Regions from separate parts of the Comamonas sp. 17RB genome, predicted to be linked through region 1. Evidence: riboswitches for the same ligand, from Rfam matches in the RefSeq annotation. Region 1 holds a riboswitch; the other holds the start of a gene.
What was found. Region 1 has a riboswitch for manganese ahead of QM470_RS18560 (TMEM165/GDT1 family protein). Riboswitches for the same ligand answer to the same signal wherever they lie in the genome.
Positions count from the first base shown of each region.

Region 2: another riboswitch for manganese. It lies ahead of mntP (manganese efflux pump MntP); the one in region 1 lies ahead of QM470_RS18560 (TMEM165/GDT1 family protein).

Region 1 covers NZ_JASHHY010000010.1:211,270-219,173, reverse strand. The annotation lists gene QM470_RS18585 (KpsF/GutQ family sugar-phosphate isomerase) at 1-67, shown strand, start outside; gene QM470_RS18580 (KdsC family phosphatase) at 67-615, shown strand; gene lptC (LPS export ABC transporter periplasmic protein LptC) at 612-1,208, shown strand; gene rbp (RNA-binding regulator) at 1,323-1,814, opposite strand; gene rbp (RNA-binding regulator) at 2,049-2,384, opposite strand; yybP-ykoY riboswitch at 2,623-2,729, shown strand; gene QM470_RS18560 (TMEM165/GDT1 family protein) at 2,833-3,414, shown strand; gene metX (homoserine O-succinyltransferase MetX) at 3,530-4,660, shown strand; gene metW (methionine biosynthesis protein MetW) at 4,657-5,241, shown strand; gene otnI (2-oxo-tetronate isomerase) at 5,326-6,156, shown strand; gene QM470_RS18540 (glycerophosphodiester phosphodiesterase) at 6,279-7,475, shown strand; gene QM470_RS18535 (methyl-accepting chemotaxis protein) at 7,700-7,904, shown strand, end outside.
Region 2 covers NZ_JASHHY010000005.1:279,518-287,421, forward strand. The annotation lists gene QM470_RS11335 (response regulator) at 1-1,086, opposite strand, end outside; gene QM470_RS11340 (cysteine hydrolase family protein) at 1,603-2,139, shown strand; yybP-ykoY riboswitch at 3,120-3,282, shown strand; gene mntP (manganese efflux pump MntP) at 3,302-3,871, shown strand; gene aspT (aspartate-alanine antiporter) at 4,522-6,207, shown strand; gene QM470_RS11355 (bifunctional aspartate transaminase/aspartate 4-decarboxylase) at 6,236-7,822, shown strand.

The DNA of each region.
Region 1 (7,904 bases):
GGATGCCGCAGGCCGGCTGGCCGGTATCGTGCACATCCGTGACCTGATGCGCGCCAAGGTGATCTGATGGCCCACGCTGCTTTGCAATTTCCCCCCGATCTGCTGCTGAAGGCACAGAACGTGCGCGTGCTGTTCCTGGACGTGGACGGAGTGCTGACCGACGGCGGCCTGCTGTTTTCCGAGCAGGGTGAAACGTACAAGCGCTTCAACACCCTGGACGGACACGGCATCAAGCTGCTGCAAAAAGCCGGCATCACGCCTGCGGTGGTGACCGGGCGGGATTCGGCACCGCTGCGTCTGCGCCTGCAGCAACTGGGGGTCACCCATGTGCGCTACGGCACGGAAGACAAGCTGCCCGCTGCCCAGGCCATCCTCGATACGCTGGGGCTGGAATGGCACCAGGCTGCGGCCATGGGCGACGACTGGCCCGACCTGCCCATGCTCAGCCGCAGTGCGCTGGCCTGTGCGCCGGCCAATGCGCATGCCGAGTGCCTGGCGGTCGCGGATTTTGTGACGCCCCAGTCCGGTGGACAGGGGGCCGTGCGCGCGGTCTGTGACCTGCTGTTGATTGCGACCGGGGCCTACCGCCGGTTGCTGGAAGCCTATCTGCCATGATCCAAGCTGTCCGCCGCTCCTGGGAAAGCCTGTCCCTGTACCTGCCGGTGCTGCTGATGGCGCTGCTGGCGCTGGGCTCATGGTGGCTGGTGCGCAATGCGCCGTCTGCGCCCAAAACGGCGCAGGAGCGGTCCGTGGGCCACGACCCGGACTACACCATGGTCCACTTCATGGTGAAGGATTTCGATGTGCAGGGGCGCATGCAAAGCGAAATCCGGGGGGACCAGGCCGACCATTACCCCGATACCGATACCCTGGAAATCCAGAATGTGGATATGCGCGGCTATGCCCCGGACGGTGCCAAGACCACGGCCACGGCCAAGAAAGGCATCAGCAATTCGGATGCCTCGGAAGTCCAGCTGTGGGGCAATGCGGTGGTGATTCGGCAGCCTCTGCCGCCCAAGTCACCCATGCAGTTTGAAGGCGAGTTTCTGCATGCCTGGACCCAGGAAGAACGGGTGAAATCGCATTTGCCGGTGGTGCTGACCCAGGGCAAGGACCGGTTTACGGCCGACCAGCTGGATTACGACAATGTGTCGCGGGTGGTGCAAATGCAGGGGCGCGTGCGGGGGGTGCTGGAGCCCGGGCGTTAATACCGCGGACCGAATATGTGGCCGGCATGGCCGCGCAAAGATCCACGGGAAAGTTTCCATAAAAAAAGGCCTCTGTCAGAGGCCTTTTTTTGCAGCAGAGGTAATGCGGTGGGCTTATTCGCCGTTGTAGCCGCCACCACCGCCGCCGCCATAGCCGCCACGGCCACGCGGGCCCGAGCCATAGGGGCTGCGGAAGCCGCCGTCCTGGCGGCCGCCACCGTAGCCACCACCGCCTTCGCGGTCGCGGTTGTAGCCGCCACCGCCGCCACCACCACCGCCGTAGCTGTCGCGGCGGCCACCGCCGTCGCCATAGCCGCCACCGCCACCGCCACCACCGAAGCTGCGGGGCGGACGGGGTTCCATGGGGCGGGCTTCATTGACCACCAGGCTGCGCCCGCCCAGCGGCTGGCCATTCATGCCCTGGACGGCGGCACTGGCTTCGGCATCGCTGCCCATTTCCACGAATCCAAAACCTTTGGAGCGACCCGTGTCACGCTCCATCATGACCTTGGCGCTTGTCACGGTGCCAAACTGGGAGAAGGCCTGTTCCAGATCATTGTCACGCACGCCGTAGGGCAGGTTTCCTACGTACAACTTATTTCCCATCAATCGCTCCTCAATATCCTTCTTTGTTTGACCTATACAAGCCTTCATCGCACCGCGCGCTGGAAAACGGACCTGCAGATCACCCGCGGGAGTATTCCCGTAAAACATTATTAATGGGGGAGCAAAAGAAGCATTACCGTTGGGCGGGTAAATTTGTGACATTTCTAAACAAAAAAGGAACCCGAAGGTTCCTTTCTTTTCGCTTTGACGTTGAGGCGTAAAAGCGCGGGCTATTTAGTAGCTGTTGCGACGGCCACCGCCGAAATCGCCACCACCACCGTAGTTGCCGCCGCCGAAGCCGCCGCTGCGGGGAGGGCGGGGAGCCATCGGACGGGCTTCGTTGACCACCAGGTCACGGCCGCCGTGGTTTTGGCCGTGCAGGCCTTGGATGGCGGCTTGGGCTTCAGCATCGCTGCCCATTTCCACAAAGCCGAAGCCCTTGGAACGGCCGGTGTCACGCTCCATCATGACCTTGGCGCTGCTGACATTGCCAAATTCGCTGAAAGCTTGTTGCAGATCGTTGTCGCGGAAAGAGTACGGCAGGTTGCCGACGTAGAGTTTGTTACCCATGGAAGACTCCAGGAAAAAAGTGAAAACGCGATGGAGCCCTAGGTGTCCGCAAACGTGACGACGGTAGAGACGCTAACGCACTGGCCTCTGTGATAAGCACAAAAGCTCAAGGCATTATCAATCATAAGAATGCGAGTTTCACAGGGTATAGACAACTTTGTGCTGCTTACAACATGTCATCCGAGAAAACCCGGAAACCCCATTTAAACGCAGTGCACCACGGCGGGGCGGTAGAATGCCGTTTGTCTTTGGGGAGTAGCCCGTTTGGTACGCAAGGTGCCAAAAGCGTGCGTCAACAGACTTGGGGCTTTGCCCTATGGCGTACGCGGTTCTCTTGTTGGAGCTGGGCGAGACCATTGACTACACACCGATCCACGTGCCGGAGTCGGGGTGTGGTCAATGCGCGCTCGCAATCATCCGGCCGTGATTTACACAAGATAACCCCACCATGGACGCTTTCCTTGTTTCTACCGCCATCGTCGCCCTGGCCGAGATGGGCGACAAAACCCAACTGCTCTCCCTCGTACTGGCGGCACGCTTTCGCAAGCCCTGGCCCATCGTGCTGGGCATTCTGGTGGCCACGCTGGTCAACCATGCCCTGGCCGGCGCCGTGGGCGCCTGGGTGACCCAGATGGTCGGCCCGGACGCCATGCGCTGGATCCTGGGCCTGTCCTTCATCGCCATGGCGGTGTGGATGCTGATTCCCGACAAGCTGGACGATGACGGCACGTCCCAGCATTCCCGCTGGGGCGTGTTCGGCACCACGCTGATTGCCTTCTTCCTGGCCGAGATGGGCGACAAGACCCAGATCGCCACGGTGATGCTGGCGGCCCAGTACAGCGGCGCCTATGTCTGGGTGGTGGCGGGCACCACTTTCGGCATGATGCTGGCCAACGCCCCGGTGGTGTGGCTGGGCGACAAGCTGGTCAAGAAGGTGCCCATCCGCATGGTGCATCTGGTGTCGGCGGTCATTTTCCTGGTGCTGGGCTTGCTGGCGCTGTTTGCGCCCATGCTCAAGGATTTGGCATAATTGCCGCTCACGCGCCGATTTGCTACAGCTTGCGGGCGCTTTATAAATCCTGCTAAAGACCCGTCCGACGACATCTATCGACCCGGCCTCGTTTTTAGCGATGCCGGGTTTTTTCATGTCCTTCATCGCCACACCGCAATCCATGCATTTTCCGGATGCGCTGCCGCTGCAAAGCGGCCACAGCATCCGCGACTACACCCTTGCGTTCGAAACCTACGGAACGCTGAACGCCGACAAGTCCAACGCCATCCTGGTGTGCCACGCGCTCAACGCCTCGCACCATGTGGCGGGTGTCTACGAAGGCCAGCCCAAGAGCGAAGGCTGGTGGGACAACATGATCGGCCCGGGCAAGTCGGTCGATACCGACAAGTTCTTCGTCATCGGGGTCAACAACCTGGGCTCCTGTTTCGGCTCCACCGGCCCCATGCACACCAACCCCGACACGGGCGCGGTGTACGGCTCCAGCTTTCCGGTGCTGACGGTGGAGGACTGGGTCAATGCCCAGGCGCTGCTGCTGGACCGGCTGGGCATCCGGCAGATGGCGGCCGTGCTGGGCGGCAGCCTGGGCGGCATGCAGGCACTGAGCTGGACGCTGCAGTATCCGGAGCGCATGCGCCACGCCGTGGTGGTGGCCAGTGCGCCCAATCTGAACGCCGAGAACATTGCCTTCAACGAGGTGGCGCGCCGTGCCATCGTCACCGATCCGGATTTTCACGGCGGCGACTTCTACGCCCATGGCGTGGTGCCGCAGCGCGGCCTGCGGATCGCCCGCATGATCGGCCACATCACCTACCTGAGCGACGATGTGATGAACCAGAAGTTCGGCCGTGCGCTGCGCAACGGCCCGGACATCCAGTTCACCACCCAGGACATCGAGTTCGAAATCGAGAGCTATCTGCGCTACCAGGGCGACAAGTTCAGCGGCTACTTTGACGCCAACACCTACCTGCTGATCACCCGGGCGCTGGACTACTTCGACCCAGCCAAGAAGCACGGCGGCAATCTGAAGGCGGCGCTGTCCAAGACGCTGGCCAAGTTCTTCCTGGTGAGCTTCACCACCGACTGGCGCTTTGCCCCGGGGCGCAGCCGCGAGATCGTGCATGCCCTGCTGCAGAACCAGCGCGATGTGGGCTATGCCGAGATCGACGCCCCGCACGGCCATGACGCCTTTCTGCTGGACGACCCCCGCTACCTGGCCGCCATGCGCGCCTATTTCGAAGGCATTGCCAAGGAGTTCCGCGCATGACCGCCACCCCCACCATGCAAGCACTGGCCCAGCTGGTGCCCCAGGGCGCCCGCGTGCTCGATCTGGGCTGCGGCGACGGCGCCTTTCTGCAGTATCTGCAGCGTGAACGCGGCTGTACCGGCTACGGTGTGGAGATCAGCGACGACAACGTGCTGGCCTGCCTGCAGCGCGGCGTCAATGTGCTGCAGCTGAACCTGGATGAAGGCCTGGCCATCTTCGATGACAACAGCTTCGACATGGTGCTGCAGATAAACACTTTGCAACACTTGCGCAATACCGAAACGATGTTGCGCGAAACCGCGCGCGTGGGCCGGATGAGCGTGGTCACCTTCCCCAATTTCGCCCACTGGCCCAACCGCTTTTCGGTGCTGCGCGGGCGCATGCCGGTCACGCGCCACCTGCCGTACCAGTGGTATGACACGCCCAATATCCGCGTTGGGACGTACAAGGACTTCGAGGTGCTGGCGCACAAGAACCGCTTGAACGTGGTCGATTCCTTCGGCCTGCGGGAAGGCCAGGTGATTCGCACCCTGCCGAATCTGCGCGCCAGCACGGCGGTGTTCTGCCTCGAAAGAGGTTGATCTGGCGCACAGCCGGGCGCAATGTCGTCGCCTGCGACAGACCGGTGACAGACAGCAGGGCAGGGCGCTTCCGATAATGGGCCCATGCCCCAGTTCGCTGCCAACCTGTCGTTGATGTACACCGAGCTGCCGTTTCTGGAACGCTTTGCCGCTGCGGCGCGCGATGGTTTCCGGGCGGTGGAATACCTGTTTCCCTATGCCTATGCCCCAGCACAGCTGGCGCAGCAGCTGCGTGCCCATGGCCTGCAGCAGGTGCTGTTCAACGCGCCGCCGGGCGGCACCACACTGGACGCCATGGCCACCGCCTGGGATGCCGGTGCCCGCGGCACGCTGTGCCTAGCCGGGCAGGATGCTGCCTTCCGTGCGGGCCTGCAGCAGGCGCTGGAGTACGCCAGCGTCCTGCAATGCCCGCGCGTGCATGTGATGAGCGGCCTGCTGCCGGCGGGCCAAAGCCATGCCGGCGTGCAGGCCCTGGTGACGGAGCGCCTGCACTGGGCCGCCCAGCAGGCGCAGGATGCGGGGGTGGCGCTGCTGATCGAGCCCATCAACGGCCGCGACATGCCTGGCTACTACCTGCAGCGTCAGGACCAGGCGCATGCGCTGGTGCAGGCCGTGGATTCACCCCGGCTGCAGGTGCAGATGGACCTGTACCACTGCCAGATCGTCGAAGGCGATGTGGCCATGAAGCTGCGCCACTACCTGCCCACCGGGCGCGTGGGCCATATCCAGATTGCGGGCGTGCCCGACCGGCATGAGCCGGACAGCGGCGAGCTGCACTACCCCTATCTGTTCGATCTGCTGGACCAGCTGGGCTACACCGGCTGGGTCGGCTGCGAATACCGCCCGCGTGCCGGCACTTCGCAGGGCCTGGGCTGGCTGCAGGCCTATGCCCGCACGGACGCGGCAGAAATCTGAAAAACCCTTTGCAAGCGGTGCGCGGCGCCGCGAGGAGCCCTGCCTGTTTGGTGGTGAAATCAGGGGCAGAAAGCGCCGCGCCGCTGCGCGGATGGAAAAAACCTTTGCAACCGGAGACTGCCATGCCCGCCATCACCCGCCGCCACTGCCTGACCGCCACCGCCGCTGCACTGGTGGGCCCGTGGGGACTGACCGGCTGCAGCAGCCCGGCCCCGGCGCCTGCTGCGGCGGCCGCGGCACAGGGGGCCTCCCCCACCGCGCCCCGTACCGGCGCCTGGCCGCCCAAGCCGGCCCTGATTGCCCACCGGGGGGCCTCGGCCCTGCGTCCCGAGCACACGCTGGAGGCCTACCGGGTGGCCATTGCCGCCGGGGCGGACTTCATCGAGCCCGACCTGGTCATCACCCGGGATGGCGTGCTGGTGGCGCGGCACGAAAATGCCATCGCCATGCTCAACGCCGATGGCAGCCTGAAGGAGGCATCCACCGATGTGGCCGACCGCCGCGAATTTGCGGCGCGCAAGACCACCAAGACCATCGACGGCGAGCGCATCACCGGCTGGTTTGTGGAGGATTTCACGCTGGCCGAGCTGAAGACGCTGCGCGCGCGCGAGCGCATTCCCGCCGTGCGGCCGGCCAATGTGCGCTTTGACGGCCAGTTCGAGGTGCCCACGCTGCAGGAGATCATCGACCTGGCCAAGGCCGAGACCGTGCGCACCGGCCGCACCGTGGGCATCTACCCGGAAACCAAGCACCCCAGCTATTTCCAGTCGATCGGCAAGCCGCTGGAGCCGGTGCTGCTGCAGGTGCTGGCCGCCAACGGCTGGAACGACGCCCAGGCGCCGGTGCTGGTGCAGTCGTTCGAGGTGGACAACCTGCGCTGGATCCGCGCGCGCAGCACGGTGCGCCTGGTGCAGCTGCTCAGCCCCAAGGGCCAGCCCTACGACAGCGTGGCCCGCGGCGCGGGCCCCAGTTATGCCGACCTGACCACGCCCGAAGGCCTGGCCCAGGTGGCCACCTACGCCAACGGCATTGGCCCCAGCAAATCCATGGTGGTGCCGGTCAAGGAGGGCAAGAACGCTGCGCCCACCGGCCTGGTGGGGGCGGCCCACCGCGCCGGGCTGCTGGTGCATGTGTGGACGCTGCGGCCCGAGAACGCTTTTCTGCCTGCCGCCCTGAAAGCGCACCCGGTGGAAAACGGTGCCACGCGCGGCAATGTGGCGGCGGACTTCGAAGCCTTTTTGCGCACCGGCATCGATGGCATCTTCACCGATGACCCGGCCGAGGGGCGCAAGGCCATCGCCGCCTACCACGCCCGCTGAGCGGTGCCGCACGGCGGCGGGTGCCTGCCGTGGACGGCCGGCGGTCGATGGCGGGCCGGAACTGTACGTCGGCGGCGATAAAGGCAGAATTCCCTGTATTGGTGCAAAAAGCCCTGCGGTTGCCGTAAAAAGCGGACGAATCGGAGGGCTTTGCCGTTCGTCAGGACTTACTCAGTAACGCAATGTGAGAATCCGCCCGTTTTGTGTCCTGGTGCGGGTATCCCATGTTGTCCTCTTCTTCTGCGGCTGCAGGCCGTCGTTCCGTGGCCCGCCGGGTCACTGCCATCGCCATCGCGATGGTGGCGCTGGTGTTGCTGGCGCTGAGCCTGGTGACCGCGTCCATCACCAACCAGGCTTCGCGCACGCAGCTTGTGGCCAGCGTGGGCCATGCCACCCAGGCGCTGGTGGCTTCGGTCGACGCGGTGGAAC
Region 2 (7,904 bases), on a different contig from region 1:
CGAAATCTCCTGGAACCGGTCCAGCACACCCAGGAAGGCGTCGAACACATCCGGGTCGAAGTGCATGCCGCGCCCCTCGCGCATGATGTCCACCGCTTTGCCGTGTGGCATGCCTTCCTTGTACACACGGCGGCTGATCAGCGCGTCATAGACGTCTGCCACCGCCATGATGCGGGCCGAGACGGGAATGGCATCGCCGGAGAGGCCCTGCGGGTAGCCGCTGCCGTCCCACTTCTCATGGTGGCCATAGGCGATCTCCTTGGCGTATTTCAGGAAGTCCACCGCCATGCCCAGTTGGTCTTCTGCATGCTGTATTGAATCCCGGCCCAAGGTGGTGTGGGTCTTCATGACCTCGAACTCCTGTGGCTCGAAGCGGCCCGGCTTCAGCAGGATCCGGTCGGGAATGCCGATCTTGCCGATGTCATGCAAGGGCGCGGACTTGAACAGCATGTCGATCACATTGCCATCAAGGTGTAGACGGAAGCGCGGGTGGTCTTTCAGCGCTGTGGCCAGCACCTTCACATAGTGCTGGGTCCGGCGGATATGGTTGCCGGTCTCGTTGTCACGGGTTTCCGCCAGCGAGGCCATTGCCAGGATGGTGACATCCTGGATGGCCGCCAGTTCGCGGGTGCGCCTGTGCACCTCGAAGTCGAGAAACTCATTCTGGTTCCGCAGGATGTCCGCCCCGATCTTGGCCTGCAACTGCGATGCCACGCGTGCCAGCAGAATGGGCGGATTGATGGGCTTGCTGATGAAGTCGGCCGCGCCGACCTCCAGTCCGGTGGTTTCATCGGCCGTGCTGGTCATGGCCGTCAAAAAAATGATGGGGATATGCCGGGTTCTGGACGACTCCTTGAGCCTGCGGCAGACCTCGTAGCCCGACATCCCGGACATCATCACGTCCAGCAGTACCAAGTCAGGAAGTGTTTCCTGGGCAATGATTTCCAAGGCCTTCTCGCCGGAACTGGCGAGCTTCAACTGGTATTTGGCCTTGAGCAGGCCCGACAGAAGCCACAGGTTGTCCGGTGAATCGTCCACCGCCAGAATCTGCGGGCGAAACGGCCTCTCTGTGGTTCCTGCAAGCATCAGATCTCCCTGGTAACGGGTGTCGAGACTCTCTTTTTCAGAATATCTACCATTGCTTACAGCTTGGCAACTTTTTCCCGACAGGGGCCCGTCCAGGTTGCGCTGGAACACCGTTGTGTCCCTCTCGCATGCACTGGGCGCAGTGCACCGGGCCATCAGCCTTGCTGGCACCCGGGAGGGCGGTCATGCCTCCCGATGATCGGCAGAGCCCGGCTTCCGATATCCCTTGGTACTGGCGCCGTGCCGAGGAGGCCTGCGCTGGCGTCGTCGCGGGGAGTCGTGGGAGTTGCCACAGCGGCGTCGCTATGGATGCTGCAGCGCAAAAACTTGCTACAGTGGGGTTCCATGGTTCGCTGCACACTCACCACCACTACCTCCACTACCTCCACGACCGCTGATTGCGGACCGTGTGAAGTGCCGTGAGCGATCGGTCGATCCACTTCCCAGGCCCGCCAGCAATGGACAGGGCTTTTTTTATGCCCTTGCGCCGCTGGCACCACGCAAGGAAATGCATACATGTTTGCCCTGTTAGTCCTCGATGTCCAAGTCGGGCTGGTCCACGGTCCCGAATCCATGTGGCGCTGCACCGAGATGCTGGAGACCATCAACACGCTGATGGCCCAGGCGCGGCGCGCCGGAGCCCCCATTTTTCTGGCACGGCACATCGGTCCCGTGGGCACGCCCATCGGCCCTGGCAGCCCGTTGACCGAACTGGCGCCGGAGTTGCAGCTGGACGGTAGTGAAGTGGTGTTTGAAAAGCACCGCCCCAGCGCTTTTGCAGGGACCGGTCTGCTGGACAAGTTCCACGCTGCTGGCGTGAGCGGCGTGGTCATCACCGGAATGAAAACCCAGTATTGCGTGGACACCACTTGCCGGGCTGCGCGCGATCTGGGCCTGGAGGCCGTGCTCATTGCCGATGCGCACACCTGCGCAGACAGCCCTCAGCTGCGTGCCGAGCAGATCGTGGCACACCACAACGCCACGCTGGCTGGAGCGTTCTGCTCGGTGGTGCCTGCACATGCCTGGAGTTTCCCGGTGCCGGCCCAGGCTTAGCGCACTGCCGCGCCGGCATGCTGAGGCCTGACCCATGCCACCGCCGGCCCTGCGCTCGGAGCTGGTGCGCAGGTATCCGAATGCCGGTGCGGTGTGTGGCGTGCGTTTAGCGCAAAGGGGTATCTGTTCTCATGCGATGGCGCCGGTGCATCGCTTCCATGTGCGCGGAGACCGTCGGGTGCGATCGCGTGTTGTGCTCCCTGTGGTTGGTGGCTGCCCCTGTTTGGCAACGGATGCCGAAGAAAAAAGCCGGTGCCTTGCGGCGTGCGTGGGAACTGAAGAGAGGGAGGGAGGAGACGCTCCCAGGCCCGGCAAAAAGGTAAAGCCTGTGAACGGTAGGACCTGGACTGGAATCAGTGCACCGCCATGCAGCGGTACAGGCGCTGCACGGTTCTCACGCTGATGGCGGATGCCCTGGGAAATCGCCGCATGGCATCTTCAAGGGCCGCGCAGGTGCTGGGGAACAGGGCGGTGTAGTACGCCCCTTCGACTTTGATAATGCACCGCCTCATTGATGACTCCTTGAACGTGATCTGCTGTCTACCGTTTATCGGCTAGTTTGTATCAAACTGAAACAGAATTGTGTAAAGACAGCGTCGGTCAGCGGTTGCTCTCGCTGCAGAGGCCACCTACAGGGTGACAGCGGAATGAAAAAGTCGCTGTCTTCTGGCGCGTCCGCCATGCCCGGCAGCGCAGCAGGGAGCAATGCACCGGGTCCGGCGTGGAACGATGGGCCGTTGCCATGCCACCCCGGGCCATGCATGGGCAGTGCCTTGCCTTGCGTGGCAAGGCTGTTGCAGGTGTAGGTGTGCCGGTGGCTGCAGCCAGGCTGCGCGCGCTATCCATGGCATGAAAACTTCCGGAGGACCCCGGAAGTGCGAGCGATGCGCTGCAAGTGCAATGCAACGCATTCCAGCTGTGAAATAAGGCCTTTGGCGCCATTCGCGAAAAGCGGACACGGCGCGTTTAGACTGCGGGTTCCCTTGGGGAGTAGCCTGCTTCCGCCCTGGAAGCGTCTGCGTCAACACACTCGGCATCTTCATGCTGTGGCGCAGACATCCGTTCTTCGGTTGGCGAGACCATCGGCATGTCACCACGACGCAGGTCGGGCAGTGGAGGCATGCCGTTGTGCTCAGGCCCGACCGTATTCTCAGAACCCCAGATGAACGCTGCTTCCGTCACCCTTTTGGCGCTCGCCATGTCCACGGATGCCTTTGCTGCCGCCATTGGCAAAGGATCCGCCCTTGTGAAACCCCGTTGGTCAGAGGCTGTGCGCACCGGCCTGATCTTTGGTGTCATCGAGGCCATCACTCCGCTGGTCGGCTGGGCGCTGGGCTATGCCGCTGCCGACTACGTCAAATCCTGGGACCACTGGATCGCCTTTGTCCTGCTGCTGGTGCTGGGCCTGCGCATGGTGGTGGGAGCGTTCCAGCACGCCGATGCACCGGAGATGAGCAAGCCCGCACGGCACGGGTTCTGGCTGCTGGTGGCCACCGGTTTTGCCACCAGCATCGATGCCATGGCGGTGGGCGTCGGCCTGGCGTTCCTGGATGTGAACATCACCGTGGTGGCGCTGAGCATCGGGTTTGCCACTTTCGCCATGGTGACGCTGGGCGTCATGGTGGGGCGCCTGCTGGGTCACATCACGGGCCGGTGGGCAGAGGCCGTGGGCGGCCTGGTGCTGATCGCCATTGGTTCGCTGATTCTGTACGAGCATCTGTCCGTCGCCTGAGAACGGCACCATATCCACGGCCAGTGCTGCACCGCCATCCATTGCAGCGCTGGTTCCGTGGATGTGTGAATGTGCCCCATTTTTCGACTGTGCCTGACCGCCACAAAGCTTCTGATGGGCATGCGCAGGGTGGGCCGTAAATAGGCCAAAGAGATATTTATGGGCGCCCATAAAAAATCCCGCTGCCGGCGGGATTTTTTATGAAGAAAAAGTTGCCGACAGCCAATGCGGCATGGTTTCTTGCCGTGCATAGGGGCTTGCGTTTTTATAGCAGGTCCATATTGGGGGCAGCCGAATTGCGTGATTTTTTCAGCGTGGCAGAACGCGCATGGGCCGCACTTTTGCGGCGTCCCAATATGCCGCCGTCACGGATATGGGTGCCATCGCCTTTCCCATTTTTTTCTGTCCTGTCAACCGTCTGCTGCCACCCATCCACATATGGGTATCAGGGCATGTTTTTTGTGCCGAAGTGTTTCAAAAACAGAGGTGTTCCACGCGAATTTTTGTCGGAGAAAAGGAGGACTCTGCGTCTGAAACCAGCGGATGCCATGCACCAATTTATCCGGCAGCGCCACCAAATCCTCGCTTTTGAGTGGTCATCTTTTATTGCGAATGTTCTGATAAAAGTTACGCACGAAGAAGGAGGTCTCATGCAGTACGTTTCCGGTATCTTCAAGCATTCTCCCGAGATAGCGCTCTTCCTTTCCCTGGCCTTGGGGTATTGGATCGGTAAATTCCAGTTCGGTAAATTCCAGCTCGGCGGAGTGGCCGGATCGCTGCTTGCAGCGGTCGCCATCAGCCAGGTGGGCGTGACCATCGACAACGGCGTCAAGTCGATTCTGTTCGCGCTCTTCATCTACGCCGTGGGTTTTGAAAGCGGCCCCCAATTCTTCCGTTCCCTGGGACGCCAGACCATCCGCGAGATCGTCATGGCGGCCGTGCTGGCGCTCAGTGGGCTGGTCACGGTGGTGGTGCTGGCGCGCATGTTCGAGCTGGACAAGGGCCTGGCGGCAGGCATTGCCGCTGGCGGACTGACGCAATCGGCCATCATCGGCACGGCCAGCTCTGCCATCGACAAACTGGGGCTGGCCGCAGACGAGTCGCAGCGCCTGCAGGCCAATGTGGCCATCGGCTACGCGGTGACCTATATCTTCGGCTCGTTCGGCGCCATCATTGTCTGCGTCAACATCCTGCCGTGGTTCATGCGCCGCAGCATCCGCGATGACGCCATCAAGGCCGAGGCCGAAGCCCTGAAGGGCGCACGGGTCTACGGCCACGGCGAGACGCCCGCACTGCCCGACATCGTGGGCCGCGTGTACCGCGTGCAGGTGGGGGCCGGCAAGACCGTTGCGGCGCTGGAGCACAGCGTCAGCGGCGGGCCGATCACGGTCGAGCGGGTCCAGCGCGACGGCAAGCCCATTGGCGTCAGCCCGGAGCTGGTGCTCCAGGACGATGACCTGCTGCTCATCGTCGGCCGCCGCAGCGGCGTGGTCGGGCTTGAAGCGCTGATCGGACCAGAAACGCTGTCCGAGCCCGGCATGGAGCTGGTGGTCACCACGCGCGACATACAGATTGGCGGCAAGGAGTTCGTGGGCCAGACCGTGCGCGCCATCATCACGCTCAGCACCGATCTGCGGCACGGCATCTACGTGCTGGGGGCATCGCGCGGCGGGGTGAAGCTGGACCTCAAGGACGACACGGTCATCGAAGCCGGCGACGTGGTCACCGTCCACGGCGTGCAGGAAGACCTGCAGCGCCTGGCAGGTCGCGTCGGGCCGGCCATCATTCCCAGCGACAAGACGGACTTTGTGTTCCACGGCCTGGGCCTGGTCGTCGGCCTGTTGATCGGCCTGTTCGTGGTGCGCATCGGCGCGATTCCACTGACCCTGGGCGCGGGCGGCGGTGCACTGCTGTCCGGCCTGGCCTTTGGCTGGTACCGCAGCCGCCACATGAACATGGGCAATATGCCCAGCAGTGCCTCCACGCTGTTGCGCGACCTGGGCCTGGCCGGCTTTGTCGCGGTGGTGGGCCTGCAGTCGGGCCAGGAAGCCGTGCACACGATTGCGCAGAGCGGCCTGTCCATCTTCCTGATTGGTGTGGTCGTGACGATTCTTCCGATGATCCTCACGATGCTGGTCGGCCGCTACGTGCTGCGCTATGACAACGTGGCGATCTTTGCGGGCGCGCTGTCCGGATCACGCAGCGCCAACCCTGCATTCGGTGAGGTGCTGGACAAGGCCGGAAATTCGATTCCGACCACCCCGTTTGCCGTCACCTATGCGCTTGCGAATGTGTTCCTGACGCTGTTGGGCCCTTTGGTCGTGGCCTTTGCCTGACTTCAACTTTGAAACGGAGTAGATTGAGATGACTGATTACAGCCAATTCACCAAGCTGAGCCCTTTCGAACTCAAGGATGAGTTGATCAAGCTGGCCTCCGGCCGACCCGCCAAGGACATGCTGAACGCCGGCCGCGGCAACCCCAACTTCCTTGCCACCGTGCCGCGCCGGGCCTTCTTCCGCCTGGGGCTGTTCGCGGCCACGGAATCGGAGCTGTCCTTTTCCTATATGCACGGCGGCATCGGCGGGCTGCCGCAGATCGAAGGCATCGAAGGCCGTTTCGAGCGCTTTCTCAGTGAATTCCAGGACCAGGAAGGCGTGGCCTTTCTGCGCCGCGCGCTGAGCTATGTGCGGGACCAGCTGGGGCTGTCCGCCTCGGAATTCCTGCACGAAATGGTGGAAGGGGTGCTGGGCTGCAACTACCCCGTGCCGCCGCGCATGCTGCGCGTCAGCGAGCAGATCGTGCGCCAGTATGTGATGCAGGAGATGGTGGGCGGCCGCGTGTCGGCAAAGAAGGTGGACATCTTCGCCACCGAAGGCGGCACCGCCGCCATGACCTACATCTTCGATTCGCTCAAGCAGAACAAGCTGGTGAGCAAGGGCGACAAGGTGGCCATCGGCATGCCGGTGTTCACCCCCTACATCGAGATTCCGGAGCTGGAAACCTACGGGCTGGAAGCCGTGGCAATCAACGCCGATCCGGAGGCCGGCTGGCAGTATCCGGACTCCGAGCTGGACAAGCTCAAGGACCCGGCGATCAAGATCTTTTTCTGTATCAATCCCTCCAACCCGCCATCCGTGAAGCTCAACGACCACGGCCTGGAAAAGATTGCCCAGATCGTCAAGAACGACCGGCCCGATCTGATGATCCTGACGGACGATGTCTACGGTACCTTCGCTGACGACTTCCGTTCGTTGTTCTCGGTGTGCCCGATGAACACCATCCTGGTGTATTCGTTCTCCAAGTACTTCGGCGCCACGGGCTGGCGGCTGGGCACCATCGCCCTGCACCAGAACAATGTGATCGACCAGAAGCTGGCGGCCCTGTCTGCGGCCGACAAGACCTCGCTCGAACACCGGTACGCGTCCATCACCACCGATGTGCCCGGGCTGAAGTTCATCGACCGTCTGGTGGCCGACAGCCGCACCGTGGCACTCAACCACACGGCCGGGCTGTCCACGCCCCAGCAGGTGCAGATGGTGCTGTTCTCGCTGTTCGCACTGATGGACGAGAGCAACCATTACAAGGCGGCGCTCAAAGGCGTCATCCGCCGGCGCCAGGGCGCGATGTACGCCGAGCTGGGCATCGAGGTCCCCGACGACGAGAACTCGGTGGACTACTACACCCTGCTGGATCTGGAGAAGATCTCCGAGCAGCTCTACGGCGCCGAGTTTGCGGCCTGGGTGAAGGGCAGCTTTGCGGCCAACGAGCTGCTGTTCCGCATCGCCGATGAAACCGGCATCGTGCTGCTGCCGGGCCGGGGCTTCGGCACCCCGCACCCCTCGGGCCGCGCCTCGCTGGCCAACCTCAACGAGTTCGAATATGCGCGCATCGGCCGGGCCCTGCGCAGCATGGCCGACGAGTACTACGCAGCCTGGAAGAAGAAAAAATGACGGCACCCCGGGCCGCTGCGCACCACCATGCGTGGCGGCTCGGACGGTCGGCTGTCAGGTTGAATGGGGCGGTATAGGTCGG